Regions from separate parts of the Burkholderia diffusa genome, predicted to be linked through region 1. Evidence: predicted binding sites of a transcription regulator. Region 1 holds the regulator's gene; the other holds the start of a gene.

Region 1 (9,462 bases):
ACTCCGGTTCGGTTGTCGATCTGGTCGGTCAGTGGCCGCCGCCGGCCGTCGCACGCGCTCCGCGCAGCGGCGGACATCGCGCGACGGCCGGCGATCCGGCACCGCGCCGCCGCACCGCGCACGCCCGCTGCGGGGCGCACGCGGCATGGCGGCGCCGGTGCATCAGTAGCGGTAGTGGTTCGGCTTGAACGGGCCGTCCTTCTGCACGCCGATGTACGCGGCCTGCTCGTCCGACAGCACGGACAGGTTCGCGCCGATGCGCGCGAGGTGCAGGCGCGCGACCTTTTCATCGAGATGCTTCGGCAGCACGTACACCTTGTTCTCGTACTGTTCGCCGCGCGTGAAGAGTTCGATCTGCGCGAGCGTCTGGTTCGCGAACGAGTTCGACATCACGAACGACGGGTGGCCGGTCGCGCAGCCGAGGTTCACGAGGCGGCCTTCGGCCAGCAGGATCACGCGCTTGCCGTCGGGGAAGATGATGTGGTCGACCTGCGGCTTGATGTTTTCCCACTGGTACTGGCGGGTCGACGCGACGTCGATTTCCGAGTCGAAGTGGCCGATGTTGCAGACGATCGCGTTGTGGCGCATCGCCTTCATGTGATCGTGGTTGATCACGTGGTAGTTGCCGGTCGCCGTCACGAAGATGTCGGCCTTGTCGGCCGCGTATTCCATCGTCACGACGCGGTAGCCTTCCATCGCCGCCTGCAGCGCGCAGATCGGATCGATTTCGGTGACCCACACGGTCGCGCCCAGGCCGCGCAGCGATTGCGCGCAGCCCTTGCCCACGTCGCCGTAGCCCGCGACGACCGCGACCTTGCCCGCGATCATCACGTCGGTCGCGCGCTTGATGCCGTCGACGAGCGACTCGCGGCAGCCGTACAGGTTGTCGAACTTCGACTTCGTGACCGAATCGTTCACGTTGAACGCAGGGAACGGCAGGCGGCCGTCCTTTTCCATCTGGTACAGGCGGTGCACGCCGGTCGTGGTTTCCTCGGTCACGCCCTTGATGTGCGCGAGACGCGTGGAGTACCAGGTCGGATCGGCGTCGAGGTGCTTCGCGATCGACTTGAAGAGCGCGACTTCTTCCTCGTTGGTCGGCTTCGCGATCACCGAACGGTCCTTCTCGGCCTTCGAGCCGAGAATCAGCAGCAGCGTTGCGTCGCCGCCGTCGTCCAGGATCATGTTCGCGAATTCGCCGTTCGGCCATTCGAAGATGCGGTGCGAGAACTCCCAGTATTCGTCGAGCGACTCGCCCTTGAACGCGAACACCGGCGTACCGGCTTCGACGATCGCGGCGGCAGCGTGGTCCTGCGTCGAGAAGATGTTGCACGACGCCCAGCGAACGTCCGCGCCGAGCGCCTTCAGCGTCTCGATCAGCACGCCGGTCTGGATCGTCATGTGCAGCGAACCTGCGATGCGCGCGCCCTTCAGCGGCTGCTGCGCCTTGTATTCGTCGCGGATCTGCACGAGGCCCGGCATTTCGGTCTCGGCGATGTTCAGTTCCTTGCGGCCCCAGCCGGCAAGCGCCATGTCGGCGACGATGTAATCCTTGGAAGCCTGGGAATCGATAATGGCGTTCATCACGCCCTCCTTTCTAAAAAAGTTCTAGAAATTGGTGACGTGAGCGCCGTTCAGGAAGCGGGGCCGGCGCAAATGTTGCCGCACGGCTGCTTGGTGAAGCTTTCCGAGCCTGGCGGACGCAGGATGGTCCGTCGCAACGCTCCTCGGAAAACGGGAGGGATTGTAGCAAATCGGCGCGGGAAATGCGCGCCGCGCGCGGCGTCGGCGCGCGCGGGCGTCATGAAAGGGTCAGTTCTCCGCCCCCACCCAAGCCTGTTCGCGCAGCCGCGCACGCAGCCGCGCGACGGCCTGGCTGTGCAGCTGGCACACGCGCGACTCGCTGACCTCGAGCACCGCGCCGATCTCGCGCAGGTTCAGCCCGCGCTCGTAGTACAGCGACATCAGCAGCTTCTCGCGCTCGGGCAGGCGCTCGATCGCTTCGACGAGCGCCTCGCGCAGGTGTTCGTCGAGCAGCGACGACAACGGATCGGCGTGATCGACGCGATAGCGGTCGAGGAACGGCTCGTCGTCGGCCGCGCGATCGAAATCCTCGTAATAGATGAGCTGGCTGCCGTGCAGGTCCTGCAGCATCCCCTGGTATTCGTCGAGCGGCATCTTCAGGTGCTGCGCGATCTCGGTCTCGCTCGCGGAGCGGCCGAGCTGCTGCTCGACCTGGTGCACCGCGTACTCGACCTCGCGCGACGTCTTGCGCAGGCTGCGCGGCAGCCAGTCGTTGCTGCGCAGCTCGTCGAGCATCGCGCCGCGAATGCGCTGCGTCGCGTAGGTCTCGAACTGGGCGCCCTGGTCTTCCTTGTAGCGGCCGGCCGCGTCCATCAGGCCGATCATGCCGGCCTGGATCAGGTCGTCGAGATCGACGCTCGCCGGCATCTTCGCGACGAGCTGCAGCCCCAGGCGCCGCACGAGCGGCGCGTATTGCGCGAGCACGTCGGCCTGGGTCATCTTTCCTTGAGCGTTGTACATCATGGCTCTCTCCTTCCGGTGGCGCTCACGCGGCGTGTGCCGCACCCGCCTCGTACGACGGCTTGCCGCCCGCATGCACGGCACGGCCGGCGCCCGAGCGCGGGCGCATCGGCCAGTACAGCAGGTCGGCGGCAAGCTGCCGGTAATCGCGCGCGGCGGCCGACGACGGGAACGCGTCGACCGCGGTATGCATCAGGTCGCGCGCATGCTCGACGAGCGGATCGGCGCTCACGCAGCCGGCGTCGGCGATCGACACCGTCAGGTAGCGGCTCGCGACGCCCGCGAGGTTGTCGAATGCGGTCCTGGCGTCGGCATGGCTGCCGACGTGATTGGTCAGCACGCGGAACTGCGCGACCGCGTGCGCGAAATGCAGGCGCTTCATGCATGCGTACGCCTCGGTGATCGCCTGCGCGGCGACCCGCGTGACGATCAGCACGTCGTGCGCCTCGCGCGCGAGCGGGGAGAACGTGCCGTCGGCACCGAGCTGCGCGTCGACCAGAACGATGTCCGCCTGGCCGTCGATGAAGTCGCTCAATTGCGAATCGCTGTAACCGTCCCGCGGGGCCGCGCACAGGCCGAACCCGGCGGCGACGCGCGTGCGTTCGCCGTCGCGCAGCCACGCGCCCGCGAGCGTCGCCGCGGCCGAATGCACGTCGGCGCGCTCGTCGACGACGAGCACGTCCTTGCCGAGCGCGGCCAGCGCGGCCGCGACGTTCACGACGGTCGTCGTGCAGCCGACCCCGGCCGGCCCGCCCGTCACCGCGACGATGCGCGACGCGCGCCCGGCCAGCAGGCGCCGCAGCCCTTCGGCCTGGTCGATGATCGGTTTATCCAAATCGCACCTCGTGCAGCTCGGCGGTGGAACGTGCGGTCAGAGCGGAAAGCAGCGTCGGCATGTCCTCGTCCTGCGGCACGAAGGGCGAGCCGTCGCGCGGCACACAGAACGCGCTCTTCAGCAGGAACCGGGTCGATGCGACGTACAGGTTCTCCGGCACCTTCTGGCCGGTCGACACGTAATGGACCGGCAGCTTGTAGCGGATCACCGTGTCGAGCACGCCGCCGAGGTGAGTCGCCTCGTCGAGCTTGGTCAGGATGCAGCCGGCCAGATCGGGATATTCGGCCGCGCTGCGGTAAGCCTGGACGACCTCGTTGAGCGTGTCGCCGTGGCTCGTCGCGTTGAGCAGCAACAGGCGCTGGACCGGTGCGTTCGCACCGTGCAGCATCGCGATCTGGTCGGACAGCGCGCGGTCGCGCTGGCTCATGCCGATCGTGTCGATCAGCACGATGTGCTTGTTGCGCAGCTCGGACAGCGCGAGCTCGAGGTCGCCCGCGTCCTTCACCGCGTGCACGGGCACGCCGAGGATCTTGCCGAAGATGCGCAGTTGCTCGTGGCCGCCGATCCGGTAGCTGTCGGTGGTCAGGAGTGCGACCTTGCTCGCGCCGAAGCGCATCACGCAGCGCGCGGCGAGCTTCGCGGTGGTCGTCGTCTTGCCGACCCCCGTGGGCCCCATCAGCGCGAACACGCCGCCGCGCTCCATCAGCGCGTCTTCGCTCTCGAGCACCGGCAGGTTCGCCGCGAGCACCGACTGCGCCCATTCGGCGGCCTGCTCGAAGGTTTGCGCGCCGTCACCGGACGGCAGGTTGTCGACCAGCATCCGCACCAGTTGCGCGGAGAAGCCGGCCGAGAACAAATGTTTGGTCAGCGCGCCGTGCACCGGGCTGCGGCGCTGGCGGTCGTGCCACATCAGGCTGTCGAACTGCTCTTCCATCATCCCGCGCATCGCGCCGAGCTCGTGCATCACGGTGTCGTTGACGATGCTCTCGATGCGCGTCTTCACCGCGTCGGCCACCGCGGCCGCCGCTTCCGCGGACAGGCGCGCGCGTTCGACCGGCTTCGCCGCGCTCGCTTCGCCCTGGCGAAGCGTGGCAGCGCCAGCGGACGGCATCCGGCGTTCGGCGTCGCGCACGATGTCGCGCGCCCAGCCGGCCGGCGTCGCCGGTGCGGCGTCCTGCTGCGCACGGGCCGGCGATTGCGGTGCGGCCGGGGCGGCCTGCGCGCGGGCCATCAGCGCTTCGCGCTGCTGGGTGAGGCGCTTCGCGTGCTCGACGAGCCACGGCGCGGGTTCGGACGCGGCCGCCGCTGCGTCGGCTGCGGCGGCGGACACAGCCGACGACGGCGATGCCGCGTCCGCTGCGTGCGCGTCGGCGTCGAAACCGGCCGGTTGAGCTGCCGGCGCGGTCGCTTCGGCGCTCGCGCCGAACACCGACGAGAACACATCCGGCAGGCCGCCTTCGCCCGCCGCATACGGATTGACGGCCGGGCGCGCGAACGCTGCACCCGGGCGCGACACGATGCCCGGGACGGCCGCTGCCGGCACGGATTCCGGCGCGCGCGGCGCGACGGTGCGCGTCCGGGCAGCCGGCGGTGCGACCGCGGCGAGATCCGAGTCGGCGAGTGCGACGATTTCGACGCTGCCGTCATCGAGCGTGCGGTTCGACAGCACGACGGCGTCGGCCCCGAGTGCCTCGCGCACGAGGCGAAGCGCGTCGCGGCTGGTCGCGCCGGTGAATTTGCGAATGTTCAAGCGGAACCCCCGATGACGTTAACGACTTTGATCGTGCGCGTGTCCGGCACTTCGGCATACGACAGCACTTTCAGTTGCGGCAGGCTGCGGCGCAGGAAACGCGCGAGCATCGCGCGCAGCGCGTGCTGCACCAGCAGCACCGGCGGCAGCCCGAGATTCTGTTGACGCAGCATCGCCTGTTGCGTGCCGGTCAGAAGGTTGTGCGCGAGACCGGGCTCGAGGCCCGGGTTCGCGCCGGTGGCGAGCGCCTGCGACAGCACGCGCTCGAGATTCGAATCGAGGCCCATCACCTGCATCTCGCCCGAGCCCGGATACCACTGCTGCGTGATCGCGCGACCGAGCGACAGCCGCACCGCGGCGGTGATCTCGTACGCGTCGCCGCGGCCGGCGTGTTCGGACACGGCTTCGAGGATCGTGCGCATGTCGCGAATCGGCACGCCTTCCTCGAGCAGGTTCTGCAGCACTTTCTGCAGCGTCGTCAGCGAGATCGTCTTCGGCACGAGATCCTCGACGAGCGACGGCGCGTCCTTGCCGGTGCGCTCGACCAGCGCCTGCACTTCCTGGCGGCCGAGCAGTTCGGCCGCGTGCTGGACGACCAGATGGTTCAGATGCGTCGCGACGACCGTGCTCGCATCGACGACCGTGTAGCCGTACACCTGCGCCTGCTCGCGCATCGCGACGTCGATCCACACGGCGGGCAGCCCGAACGCAGGATCCTGCGTCATGGCGCCCGGCAGCGCGGCCGTCACCTGGCCCGGGTTGATCGCGAGCCACTGGCCCGGGAACACTTCGCCCGCGCCGATCTCGACGCCCTTCAGCGCAATCCGGTACGCGTTCGGCCGCAGCTCGAGGTTGTCGCGGATGTGGATCACCGGCGGCAGGAAGCCGATCTCCTGAGCGAATTTCTTGCGGATGCTCTTGATGCGCTTGAGCAGCTCGCCGTCGCTGTTCTTGTCGACGAGCGGAATCAGCCGGTAGCCGACTTCGAGGCCGAGCGGATCGATCAGCTGCACGTCGTCCCAGGTCGCCTCGTGGCTGTCGCCCGGCAGTGCGGCGGGCGGTGCGATCTCGGTCACGTCGCCGGCCGCCACGCGGGCCGCCGCGCGGCGGGTCTGCGTGCGGGCCAGCCAGATCGCACCGCCGCCGAGCGCGAGGAACGCGAAGTGCGGCATGCCCGGGATCAGGCCCATCAGCACGATGATCGCGCCGGTGATCGTCAGCACGCGCGGGTTCGTGAACAGCTGGCCGGTGATCTGCGTGCCGATGTCCTCGTCGGTCGCGACGCGCGACACGATCACGCCGGCGGCCGTCGAGATCACGAGCGACGGGATCTGCGCGACGAGGCCGTCGCCGATCGTCAGCAGCGTGTAGTTGGTGCCGGCCGCGGCGAACGACATGTCGTGCTGCACCATCCCGACAATCAGCCCGCCGATCACGTTGATCGCCATGATGATCAGGCCCGCGATCGCGTCGCCGCGCACGAACTTCGACGCGCCGTCCATCGACCCGTAGAACTCGGCTTCCTGCGACACGGCGAGGCGCCGCTTGCGGGCCTGCTCTTCGTTGATGAGGCCCGCGTTCAGGTCGGCGTCGATCGCCATCTGCTTGCCGGGCATCGCATCGAGCGTGAAGCGCGCGGACACTTCCGCGATCCGCCCCGCGCCCTTCGTGATCACCATGAAGTTGATGATCATCAGGATCACGAACACGACGATGCCGACCGCGAAGTTGCCGCCGACGAGGAAGTGGCCGAACGCCTCGATCACCTGGCCGGCCGCGTCGGGGCCGGTGTGGCCTTCGAGCAGCACGACGCGCGTCGACGCGACGTTCAGCGACAGGCGCAAGAGCGTCGAGAACAGCAGCACGCTCGGGAACGCCGCGAAGTCGAGCGGCTTCATCGTGTACATGCTGACGAGCAGCACCATCACCGACAGCGCGATGTTGAACGTGAACAGCAGATCCAGCAGCAGCGGCGGCAGCGGCAGGATCATCATCCCCAGGATCATGCAGATGAGGATCGGGCCCGCGAGCGCGCGCAGGTTGGTGCCGGCGAACGGATTCTGGCGCTTGGCGAACAGGCCGGTGGTCGGGGTGCTCATGCTGCGTTTCCTTGCTTGCCGAGCGTGTCTTCGGCTTCCTCACGCTCGTCGTCGGTGGCGACCGACGACCCCTTGTCGAGTTCGGCCGGCACGTCGAGATCGACCGGTGCGGCCGGGAAGGCGCCGCCTTCCGAACGGAAGCGCCGCAGCTGGTAGACCCACGCGAGCACTTCCGCGACGGCCGAATACAGCGAGCCCGGAATCTCGCGTTCGAGTTCGACGTTGTGATACAGCGCACGCGCGAGCGGCGGCGCCTCGAGCAGCGGTACGTTGTGCTCGGCCGCAAGTTCGCGAATGCGCGCGGCGACGAGGTTCACGCCCTTCGCGACGACCTTCGGCGCGCGCATCTCGCCGTCCGTGTACTGCAGCGCGACGGCGAAGTGCGTCGGGTTCGTGACGACCACGTCGGCCTTCGGCACGGCGGCCATCATCCGGCGCCGCGCGATCGCGCGCTGCTGCTGGCGGATACGGCCCTTCACGTGCGGATCGCCTTCGTTCTCGCGATGCTCGCGCTTCACTTCTTCCTTCGTCATGCGCAACTTCTTGTTGTACTGCCAGAGTTGGTAAGGCACGTCGAGCGCGGCGACCACCAGCATCCCGGCGACCGTCGTGCCGCAGCACACGGCGACCAGGTGCATCGCATCGGCAAGCGCCGAGCCGAGCGGCTGGGTCGCGAGGCCGAGCAGCTCGTCCTTGCTGCGCCAGATCGCGATCCCGCCGATCCCGCCGACGACGATCGTCTTCGCGAGCGACATCCCGAGCTGGATCGGCCCCTGGATCGAGAACATCCGGCCGAGGCCCGCGATCGGGTTCAGGCGGTCGAACTTGAGCTCGAAGGTCTTCTGCGAGATCAGCCAGCCGCCGAGCGCCATTGGCGCGACCAGCGCAGCCAGCCCGGTGAGCGCGAGGATCGGCAGCAGCGCGGCGAGACCTTCGACGCTCGCGCTGCCGGCCGCCGACAGCATCCGGTGCGTGTCGAACGCGGTCGCGCGGTCGAACGCGAACGCGCCGCGCAGCATCGTCTGGAGATGGGCGCCCGACGGACCCGCGAGCAGCCACGCGCCGTAAAACCCGGCCGCGAGCAGCGCGAACGAAGCCAGTTCGCGCGAACGCGCGACCTGCCCCTCCTCGCGCGCCTTCTCGCGGCGCCTCGGAGTGGCGGCTTCGGTTCTGTCGAGATCGCTCTCGTCTGCCACGGGGCCTCCAGTCGGGTACGGCGGAATGCCGCTTTCCAGTGACACCGATTATTCATGCGCGCGTCAAACGCCGATCGGTCGAGCAAAGCCGGGAAAGGGGGGTATTTCTGTGAATCGGGCGAGCCGGTGCGGCGGGCGGTCGCGGGCAGGCGCGGCGCGCCGGGAGGCGTCGGTAACCGCGTTCGGACGACGGCGCGGTGAAGCGGATGAAGAGGTAAAGCGGGGAATCGAGGCAGCGTGAAGCGATCGTCTGCCCGCCCCGGCGCGACGGCGTCGCGCGTCGGGGCGGGCGGCGCTCAGATCGCCGGAATCGGATCCAGGCCGAAACGGTTCGGGCCATTGGTGCCGCGCGAGCACATCCACACGAGCAGCAGGATCCCGCCGACGACCGGAACGAACCCGACCAGCAGGAACCAGCCGGAACGGCCCGTATCGTGCAGGCGGCGCACGGTGACCGCGAGGCTCGGCAGCACCAGCGCAAGCGACACGACGGCCGCGACGATCATCAGCAGCAGCGACAGCGCGCTCGCATCGCGCCCGGCCATGGTAATCACCTGGCAGACGATCGACACCACGCCGGTAAGCAGCGCGAAATACCAGTATTCGGCACGGCGCGCGCGGCCCTCGAATTTCGCGTATTGATTGAGTGCGGAACGCACAGCCTCGGTGAAATTCATTTTATTGCCCTCATGTTTTATATCGGCGACACCGGAAACAACGCGGGCATTATAAATTTGAATTTCCGGGCATTGCATCCCTTTTCGCGCACCGGCCGGTTCGCACGCAGGCTCTCGCAGAACTGGAGCGGCTTCAGCGGCTGCATGCCGCATCGCCTGCGGGTATGTCACGTCATTTTTATAATCGCGATGCGCTGACAGAAATCAGACGCACATAATCCATAGAGTGATTACACCAGCATGAAACGCGCCGCGATCGATAATCGAATCGATCGTTTGGCGCGCATTTACCGGCCGACCGGGAATAACGCCGGGCGTCGCATGCGCACGTCGAAATCGGCGTGGCCCGGCCGGCGTTCGCGCT
Region 2 (9,462 bases), 380 kb from region 1:
TCGAACAACCTCGCGAACACCAGCACGAACGGCTTCAAGGCGTCGCGCGCGGTGTTCGAGGATCTGCTGTACCAGACCATCCGCCAGCCGGGCGCCAACTCGACGCAGCAGACGGAACTGCCGTCGGGCCTGCAGCTCGGCACGGGCGTGCAGCAGGTCGCGACCGAGCGCCTGTACACGCAGGGCGGCCTCACGCAGACCGGCAACTCGAAGGACGTCGCGATCAACGGCGCGGGCTTCTTCCAGGTGCTGATGCCGGACGGCACGAACGCGTACACGCGCGACGGCTCGTTCCAGACCAACGCGCAGGGCCAGCTCGTCACGTCGAGCGGCTATCAGATCCTGCCGGCGATCACCGTGCCGCAGAACGCGCAGTCGCTCACGATCGGCAAGGACGGCGTCGTGTCGGTCACGCAGCCGGGCTCGAGCAACGCGGTGCAGATCGGCTCGCTGCAGATCGCGACCTTCATCAACCCGGCCGGCCTCGAGGCGAAGGGCGAGAACCTGTTCGCCGAGACCACGTCGTCGGGCGCGCCGAACGTGTCGCAGCCGGGCCTGAACGGCGCGGGCGTGCTCAACCAGGGCTATGTCGAGGCGTCGAACGTGAACGTCGTGCAGGAGCTCGTCAACATGATTCAGACGCAGCGCGCGTACGAGATCAACAGCAAGGCCGTGACGACGTCCGACCAGATGCTGCAGACCGTCACGCAGATGAAGAGCTAACCGGAAAGTCCCGTCGTCGCCATGAAGCAGGTTCGCCTCCTCCCGTCAGCCTCCGTCCGCGCCGCGTGCGCGGTCGCGGTGGCCGCGCTCGCCGGTTGCGCGCAGATTCCGCGCGACCCGATCATCCAGCAGCCGATGACGGCGCAGCCGCCGGCGCCGATGGCGATGCAGGCGCCCGGCTCGATCTACAACCCGGGCTACGCCGGCCGGCCGCTGTTCGAGGATCAGCGGCCGCGCAACGTCGGCGACATCCTGACGATCGTGATCGCGGAGAACATCAACGCGACCAAGTCGTCGGGCGCGAACACCAACCGCGCGGGCGACACCAGCTTCAACGTGCCGACGGCCGGCTTCCTCGGCGGGCTGTTCGCGAAGGCGAACCTGTCGGCGGCCGGCAACAACAAGTTCGCGGCGACCGGCGGCGCCAGCGCGGCGAACACGTTCAACGGCACGATCACGGTGACCGTCACCAACGTGCTGCCGAACGGCAACCTCGTCGTCAGCGGCGAGAAGCAGATGCTGATCAACCAGGGCAACGAGTTCGTGCGCTTCTCCGGGGTCGTCAACCCGAACACGATCTCGGGCGCGAACTCGGTCTACTCGACGCAGGTGGCCGACGCGCGCATCGAATACTCGGCGAAGGGCTACATCAACGAAGCCGAGACGATGGGCTGGCTGCAGCGCTTCTTCCTCAACATCGCACCGTGGTGATGACGATGCAGCAGCCTCTTTTCCACCGCCTGTCGTCCCGTATGTCGTTCCGTGCGTCGCGCGTGCCGGCCGTCGTCCGGCTCGCAGCCGCGCTCGTGGTGGCGGCATGCGCGCTCGGCGCGGCACCCGCGCACGCGGAGCGCCTGAAGGACCTCGCGCAGATTCAGGGCGTGCGCGACAACCCGCTGATCGGCTATGGCCTCGTCGTCGGCCTCGACGGGACGGGCGACCAGACGATGCAGACGCCGTTTACGACGCAGACGCTCGCGAACATGCTCGCGAACCTGGGCATCTCGATCAACAACGGTTCGGCCAACGGCGGCACGTCGTCGCTGAACAACATGCAACTGAAGAACGTCGCGGCCGTGATGGTGACCGCCACGCTGCCGCCGTTCGCGCGGCCGGGCGAGGCGCTCGACGTCACCGTTTCGTCGCTCGGCAACGCGAAGAGCCTGCGCGGCGGCACGCTGCTGCTCACGCCGCTCAAGGGCGCGGATGGCCAGGTGTACGCGCTCGCGCAGGGCAACATGGCGGTCGGCGGCGCTGGCGCGAGCGCGAACGGCAGCCGCGTGCAGGTGAACCAGCTCGCGGCCGGCCGGATCGTCGGCGGTGCGATCGTCGAACGCTCGGTGCCGAACGCGATCGCGCAGATGAACGGCGTGCTGCAGCTGCAGCTGAACGACATGGACTACGGCACCGCGCAGCGGATCGTGTCCGCGGTCAATTCGAGCTTCGGCCCGGGCACCGCGACGGCGCTCGACGGCCGTACGATCCAGCTTGCCGCGCCGGCCGATTCCGCGCAGCAGGTCGCGTTCATGGCGCGCCTGCAGAATCTCGACGTGAGCCCGGACAAGGCCGCCGCGAAGGTGATCCTGAACGCGCGCACCGGCTCGATCGTGATGAACCAGATGGTCACGCTGCAAAGCTGCGCGGTCGCGCACGGCAACCTGTCGGTGGTCGTCAACACGCAGCCCGTGGTATCGCAGCCGGGGCCGTTCTCGAACGGGCAGACGGTGGTCGCGCAGCAATCGCAGATCCAGCTGAAGCAGGACAACGGCGCGCTGAAGATGGTGACGGCCGGCGCGAACCTCGCCGACGTCGTGAAGGCGCTGAACACGCTCGGCGCGACGCCGGCGGACCTGATGTCGATCCTGCAGGCGATGAAGGCGGCCGGCGCGCTGCGCGCGGACCTGGAGATCATCTAAATGGCAGCGAACCTCCCGAACGCAAACGACCTCACGCAGCGCTTCGCGCTCGACGTGCAGGGTTTCGACGCGCTGCGCGCGCAGGCGAAGCAGTCGCCGCAGGCGGGCGCGAAGGCGGTCGCCGGCCAGTTCGACGCGATGTTCACGCAAATGATGCTCAAGAGCATGCGCGACGCGTCGCCCGACGGCGGCCTGCTCGATTCGCATACGTCGAAGATGTACACGTCGATGCTCGACCAGCAGCTCGCGCAGCAGATGTCGAAGCGCGGAATCGGCGTGGCCGACGCGCTGATGAAGCAGCTGCTGCGCAACGCGGGGCAGGGCGACGGCACCGACACGGCGGCCGACGCGGGCGCGGCCGGGTTCGGCGCGATCGGCTCGGGCACGTCGGGCAACGAAGGCAGCCTCGCCGCGATGAACGCGATGGCGCGGGCTTATGCGAACGCGTCGAACAACGGCGGGCTCGCCGGCGCGCGCGGCTACACGGCTGGCAGCGCGCTGACGCCGCCGCTGAAAGGCGCGAGCGGCGCGCAGGACGCCGACGCGTTCGTCGACCGGCTCGCCGGCCCGGCGCAGGCGGCGAGCGCGACCACCGGCATCCCGGCGCGCTTCATCGTCGGCCAGGCCGCGCTCGAATCGGGCTGGGGCAAGCGCGAGATTCGCGCGAGCGACGGCTCGACGAGCTACAACGTGTTCGGCATCAAGGCGAACAAGGGCTGGACGGGCCGCACGGTATCGGCGCTGACGACCGAATACGTGAACGGCACGCCGCGCCGCGTCGTCGCGAAGTTCCGCGCGTACGATTCGTACGAGCATGCGATGACCGATTATGCGAACCTGCTGAAGAACAACCCGCGCTATGCGGGCGTGCTGAGCGCGAGCCGCAGCGTCGAGGGTTTCGCGCACGGGATGCAGAAGGCCGGTTACGCAACCGACCCGAATTACGCGAAGAAGCTGATCTCGATCATGCAGCAGATCGGCTGACGGGCAGGGGCCGGAACGGCCCCGCCGGCAGCCTTTTTGCAATCTTACGGACCGCGCCCGGCACTCGCCGCGCGCGGTTTCAACGTTTGCGCGAAAAAAACCGGCAATTCGATCTAAACTTTCGGTGAGCACTGCCGCTAAGTGTGTGAGACCTGCAACCGGGCCATGTTCTGGCCCGATTTTACTGCGCACCGGTCGCCCGGGCGCCCATGAAAAGAAAACCGGCTAGCCATGAATATCGAAACGTCGACCGATCCGAGCCTGGATGCGGGCCATTCCGGGCCTGACTACGCCCGCCGTAATCCGCTGGAGATCGGTGTGCAGCTGCGCAACCTCGTGAACCGCGGCGACTTCCTGACCGTCCAGTACCCGGGTGGCCAGCTCGTCACGCGCCTGCTCGAGGTCGACGTCGGCGCGCGCACGTTTACGTTCGACTGGGGCGCGCTGTCCGAGCAGAACGCCGGCATTCTCGGCGCGTCGCATTGCACGTTCGCCGCGGCGCCGGAAGGCGTGCGCGTCGAATTCACCACGAGCACGCCGCGCGAAACGCGCTACGAGGGGCTGCCCGCGTTCGTCGCCGATTTCCCCGACGTGCTGATGTGCATCCAGCGCCGCGAGTATTTCCGTGTCGATGCGCCGATCGTCGATCCGTTCCTGTGCCGCGGCAAGCTGCCGGACGGCGAGGGCTTCGTGTTCGAGGTGCATAACCTGTCGCTCGGCGGCGTCGGGCTGCGCACGGCCGACGAGCGCGTCGAGGCGCTCGAGGTCGGCACGCTGCTGCCGGAAGTCGAGCTCGAGCTGACCGGCCACGGCAAGCTGTCGCTCGACCTGCGGCTCGTGTCGCAGCGTTCGACCCAGATGCCGAACGGCTCGCGGCGCTTCCAGCTCGGCTTTCGCTTCATGTCGTTGCCGGGCAGCGCGGAGAACACGCTGCAGCGCCTGATCACGCAGCTCGAGATGAAGCGCCGCTCGCTCGCGCGGGCCTGACGCATCTCCCTCTCGCGGCCCCGTCCGGGGCCGCTTTCGCACCGGTGCCGGCAGCGTCCGCCGGAGCGCTCGACGGACGACGCGCACGCGTGTGTCGCCAGCGCATTTTTCCCTCAATTTTTCCGATCCGCGGCCGTTATACCGGGAGTCACGCAACCCGGCGGCCGCAGCGCGGCCGGCTCATCAGGATCGCGCATGTCCAACACACTCATGAACCTCGGTGTCAGCGGCCTCAATGCCGCGCTCTGGGGCCTCACGACGACCGGTCAGAACATCAGCAACGCCGCGACGCCCGGCTATTCGGTCGAACGCCCGGTCTATGCCGAGGCGAGCGGCCAGTACACGTCGAGCGGCTACATGCCGCAGGGCGTGAACACCGTCACGGTGCAGCGGCAGTACAGCCAGTACCTGAGCGACCAGCTGAACAGCGCGCAGTCGCAAGGCGGCTCGTTATCGACGTGGTATTCGCTCGTCGCGCAGCTGAACAACTACGTCGGCAGCCCGACGGCGGGGATCTCGACCGCGATCACCGGCTATTTCACCGGCTTGCAGAACGTGGCGAACAGCGCCGCCGACACGTCGGTGCGGCAGACCGCGATCAGCAACGCGCAGATTCTCGCGAACCAGCTCAACGCGACCGGCCAGCAGTACGACGCGCTGCGCCAGAGCGTCAATACGCAGCTCACCAGCACGGTGTCGCAGATCAACACGTACACCGCGCAGATCGCGCAGCTGAACCAGCAGATCTCGGCGGCGAGCAGCCAGGGCCAGCCGCCGAACCAGCTGATGGACCAGCGCGACCTCGCGGTGTCGAACCTGTCGAGCCTCGCCGGCGTGCAGGTGGTGCGCAACGACAGCGGCTATAGCGTGTTTCTCGCGGGCGGCCAGCCGCTCGTCCTCGCCGACAAGAGCTACCAGCTCGCGACGGTCACGTCGCCGTCCGATCCGAGCGAACTTACCGTGGTGTCGCAGGGCATCGCCGGCGCGAACCCGCCGGGCCCGAACCAGGCGCTGCCGGATGCGTCGCTGTCGGGCGGCACGCTCGGCGGCCTGCTCGCGTTCCGCAGCCAGACGCTCGACCCCGCGCAGGCGCAGCTGGGCGCGGTCGCGGCCAGCTTCGCCGCGCAGGTCAACGCGCAGAACGCGCTCGGCATCGACCTGTCGGGCAAGCCGGGCGGCAACCTGTTCACGGTGGCGGCCCCGGCCGTCTATTCGAACCAGGGCAATACCGGCAACGCGTCGCTTTCCGTGTCGTTCGCCAACGCGTCGCAGCCGACGACGAGCGACTACACGCTGTCGTACGACGGCACGAACTACACGCTGACCGATCGCGCGAGCGGCGCGGTGGTCGACCAGAAGGCAGGGCCGATGCCGCTTTCGCTCGGCGGGCTGAACTTCTCGTTCTCGTCCGGCGCGATGAATGCCGGCGACCAGTTCACCGTGCTGCCGACGCGCGGCGCGCTGACGGGCTTCGGCCTCGCGACGACGAGCGGCTCGGCGATCGCGGCCGCGTCGCCGGCCATCACGTCGGCGTCGAGCACCAACATCGGCACCGGCAAGATCGCGCTGAGCGGGGTGAGCGCCGGCTACCAGGTGCCGACGACCAAGCTGACCTACGACGCGGCGACGAAGTCGCTGTCGGGCTTCCCGGTCGGCACCACGGTGACGATCCCGGGCACGCCGCCGACTTCGGTGACGATCAACAATCCGACCGACTCCGTGCCGTACGACCCGTCGACCGGTGCGGCGATGACGATGTCGGGGACGGCCGCCGGGGCGTTGAACGGCGTGACCGTCACGCTGTCGGGCACGCCGTCGGACGGCGATTCGTTCACGATCGGGCCGTACGCGGGCGGCACGAGCGACGGCAGCAACGCGCTCGCGCTGTCGCAGCTCGTCAACGCGAAGACGCTCGGCGGCGGCACGACGACGCTCACGGGCGCGTATGCGAACTACGTGAACAACATCGGCAACACCGCGAGCCAGCTCAAGTCGTCGAGCACCGCACAGACGGCGCTGGTCGGGCAGATCACGTCCGCGCAGCAGTCGGTGTCGGGCGTGAACCAGAACGAGGAAGCCGCGAACCTGATGCAGTACCAGCAGCTCTACCAGGCGAACGCGAAAGTGATCCAGACGGCGTCTTCGCTGTTCCAGACCGTGCTGGGCCTGTTCAGCTGAGCGGATTCGAGAGGATAGAAACGATGCGGATTTCCACGACCCAGTTCTACCAGCTGAACGTCGGCCAGATGAACGATCAGCAGGCCCAGCTCGCGCAGCTCTACCAGCAGATCTCGAGCGGCGTGAGCCTCACGACGCCGGCCGACAACCCGGTGGGCGCGGCGCAGGCCGTGCAGCTGTCGATGACGTCGGCCACGCTGTCACAGTACGCGGCGAACCAGAGCACGGCGCTCGCGTCGCTGCAGGCGGAGGACCAGGCGCTGCAGAACGTCAGCACCGTGCTCGGCAGCATCCAGTCGGTGATCGTGCGCGCCGGCGACGGTTCGCTCGCCGACAGCGACCGCGCGGCGCTCGCGACGCAGCTCGAGGGCTATCGCGACCAGTTGATGTCGCTCGCGAACTCGACGGACGGCGCCGGCAACTATCTGTTCGCGGGCTTCAAGAATGCGGCGGCGCCGTTCACGAAAAACGCGGCCGGCGGCATCAGCTACGTCGGCGATACGGGCACGCGCACCGTGCAGATCGACGATTCGCGCAGCGTGCCGCAGGGCGACTCGGGCCTCTCGGTGTTCATGTCGGTGCAGTCGCTGGGCAGCGCGCCGGTCCAGGCGGCCGGCGCGAGCAACACGGGCACGGCCACCATCGGCAACGTCACGGTGACGGACCCGTCGGCCGCGACGAACGGCCATCAGTTCACGATCACCTTCGGCGGCACGGCGGCCGCGCCGACCTACACGGTGACCGACAATACGGCGTCGCCGCCGACGACCACGCCCGCGCAGGCCTACACGTCGGGCACCGCGATCGCGCTCGGCAGCGGGATGAAGGTGGCCGTGTCGGGCACGCCGTCGGTCAACGACACGTTTTCGGTGACGCCCGCGCCGCAGGCGAGCGGGGTCGACGTGTTCTCGACGCTCGATTCGATGATCACGGCATTGAAGACGCCCGTCACGGGTAACCCGACCGCGAGCGCCGCGCTGTCGAACGCGATGGGCACGGCCGCGACGAAGATCAACAACTCGATGCGCAACGTCACGACCGTGCTGGCGTCGGTCGGTGGCCGCGAGCAGGAAGTCAAGGCGATGCAGGCCGTCAACCAGACCGCGGCGCTGCAGACGACCAGCAACCTGTCGGACCTGACCAGCACCAACATGGTGACGACCATCAGCCAGTACCTGCAGGTGCAGAACGCGCTGAGCGGCGCGCAGAAGGCCTACGCACAACTGCAGAACATGTCGCTGTTCCAGTACATCAATCCGTGATCCTCGCGGCGCTCGCCTCGATGTGAGCGCACGCTTACATCGCGCCGGGCGCCGGCCGACCCCGGTCGGCTTTCATTGGCGCGATCTTGCCGTCCGGCACCGCGCCCGGTGAGCACGTCGCCGCCGCGCCGCGCCGGCGGTTCGCGCTTGCCAGCCCCATTTCCGCTCCGTAAACTCGCGCCAGATTCCAGACCGGCGCACTGTCCGCAGCCGGCGTTCGACAGGAGCCCTTATCCCCATGTCCGATTCCTACTTCCCGCGCTGGCGGGTGCAACCGACCGGCGCCGCCGCGCGCGTGGTCGGCCCCGACGAGCGCCTGCCGTGGCCGCAGATGGTCGCGATGGGCGTGCAGCACGTCGTCGCGATGTTCGGCTCGACCGTGCTCGCGCCGCTGCTGATGGGCTTCGATCCGAACCTGTGCATCTTCATGTCGGGCATCGGCACGCTGCTGTTCTTCGTGCTGGTCGGCGGCCGCGTGCCGAGCTACCTCGGCTCGAGCTTCGCGTTCATCGGCCTCGTGATCGCGGTCACGGGCTACGGCGGCAGCGGGCCGAACCCGAACATCCCCGTCGCGCTCGGCGGAATCATCGCGTGCGGTGTGGTCTACGTCGCGCTCGGCGCGCTCGTGCAGGCAATCGGCACGCGCTGGATCGAGACGTTGATGCCGCCCGTCGTCACCGGCGCGGTGGTCGCGGTGATCGGGCTGAACCTGGCGCCGATCGCGGTCAAGGGCGTGTCGGCGTCGACCTTCGACTCGGTGATGGCGCTCGTCACGGTGCTTTGCGTCGGCGGCGTCGCGGTGTTCGCACAGGGGATGATGCAGCGCCTGCTGATCCTCGTCGGGCTGGTGATCGCCTACGTGATCTATGCGATCGCCACCAACGGGATGGGCCTCGGCAAGCCGGTCGATTTCTCGATCGTCGCGCATGCCGCTTGGTTCGGGGTGCCGAGCTTCCGCGCGCCGGTCTTCGATCCGCACGCGATGCTGATGCTCGCGCCGATCGCGGTGATCCTGGTCGCGGAGAACCTCGGCCACATCAAGGCGGTGAGCGCGATGACGGGCACCAACCTCGACCGCTACGTCGGTCGCGCGTTCATCGGCGACGGGCTGGCGACGATCGTGTCGGGCAGCGTCGGCGGCACGGGCGTGACCACCTACGCGGAGAACATCGGCGTGATGGCCGTCACGCGGATCTATTCGACGCTCGTGTTCGCGGTCGCCGCGCTGATCGCGATCGGGCTGGGCTTCTCGCCGAAGTTCGGCGCGGTGATCCAGACGATTCCGGGCCCGGTGCTCGGCGGCGTGTCGATCGTCGTGTTCGGGCTGATCGCGGTGACGGGCGCCCGGATCTGGGTCGTCAACAAGGTCGACTTCTCCGACAACCGCAACCTGATCGTCGCGGCCGTCACGC

Evidence for each region. The regulator FliA, encoded in region 1, starts transcription of late flagellar genes. The targets are predictions, from matches to a motif close to CTAAAGTTTNNNNNNNNNNNGCCGNTA.
Region 2: flgK (flagellar hook-associated protein FlgK) is a predicted target of FliA. The motif match lies at 4,723-4,749, and genes of this name have one in related genera.

The regions. Positions count from the first base shown of each region.
Region 1 is NZ_CP013362.1:215,037-224,498, reverse strand. Features, by position in the region: gene ahcY (adenosylhomocysteinase) at 163-1,581, opposite strand; S-adenosyl-L-homocysteine riboswitch at 1,616-1,732, opposite strand; gene WI26_RS00945 (RNA polymerase sigma factor FliA) at 1,810-2,544, opposite strand; gene WI26_RS00940 (MinD/ParA family ATP-binding protein) at 2,567-3,376, opposite strand; gene flhF (flagellar biosynthesis protein FlhF) at 3,369-5,126, opposite strand; gene flhA (flagellar biosynthesis protein FlhA) at 5,123-7,225, opposite strand; gene flhB (flagellar biosynthesis protein FlhB) at 7,222-8,421, opposite strand; gene WI26_RS00920 (DUF805 domain-containing protein) at 8,718-9,098, opposite strand; gene WI26_RS00915 (VOC family protein) at 9,461-9,462, opposite strand, start outside.
Region 2 is NZ_CP013362.1:3,165,298-3,174,759, reverse strand. Features, by position in the region: gene flgG (flagellar basal-body rod protein FlgG) at 1-723, shown strand, start outside; gene flgH (flagellar basal body L-ring protein FlgH) at 745-1,434, shown strand; gene WI26_RS14600 (flagellar basal body P-ring protein FlgI) at 1,440-2,639, shown strand; gene flgJ (flagellar assembly peptidoglycan hydrolase FlgJ) at 2,640-3,623, shown strand; gene WI26_RS14590 (flagellar brake protein) at 3,855-4,610, shown strand; gene flgK (flagellar hook-associated protein FlgK) at 4,806-6,788, shown strand; gene flgL (flagellar hook-associated protein FlgL) at 6,812-8,050, shown strand; gene WI26_RS14575 (solute carrier family 23 protein) at 8,289-9,462, shown strand, end outside.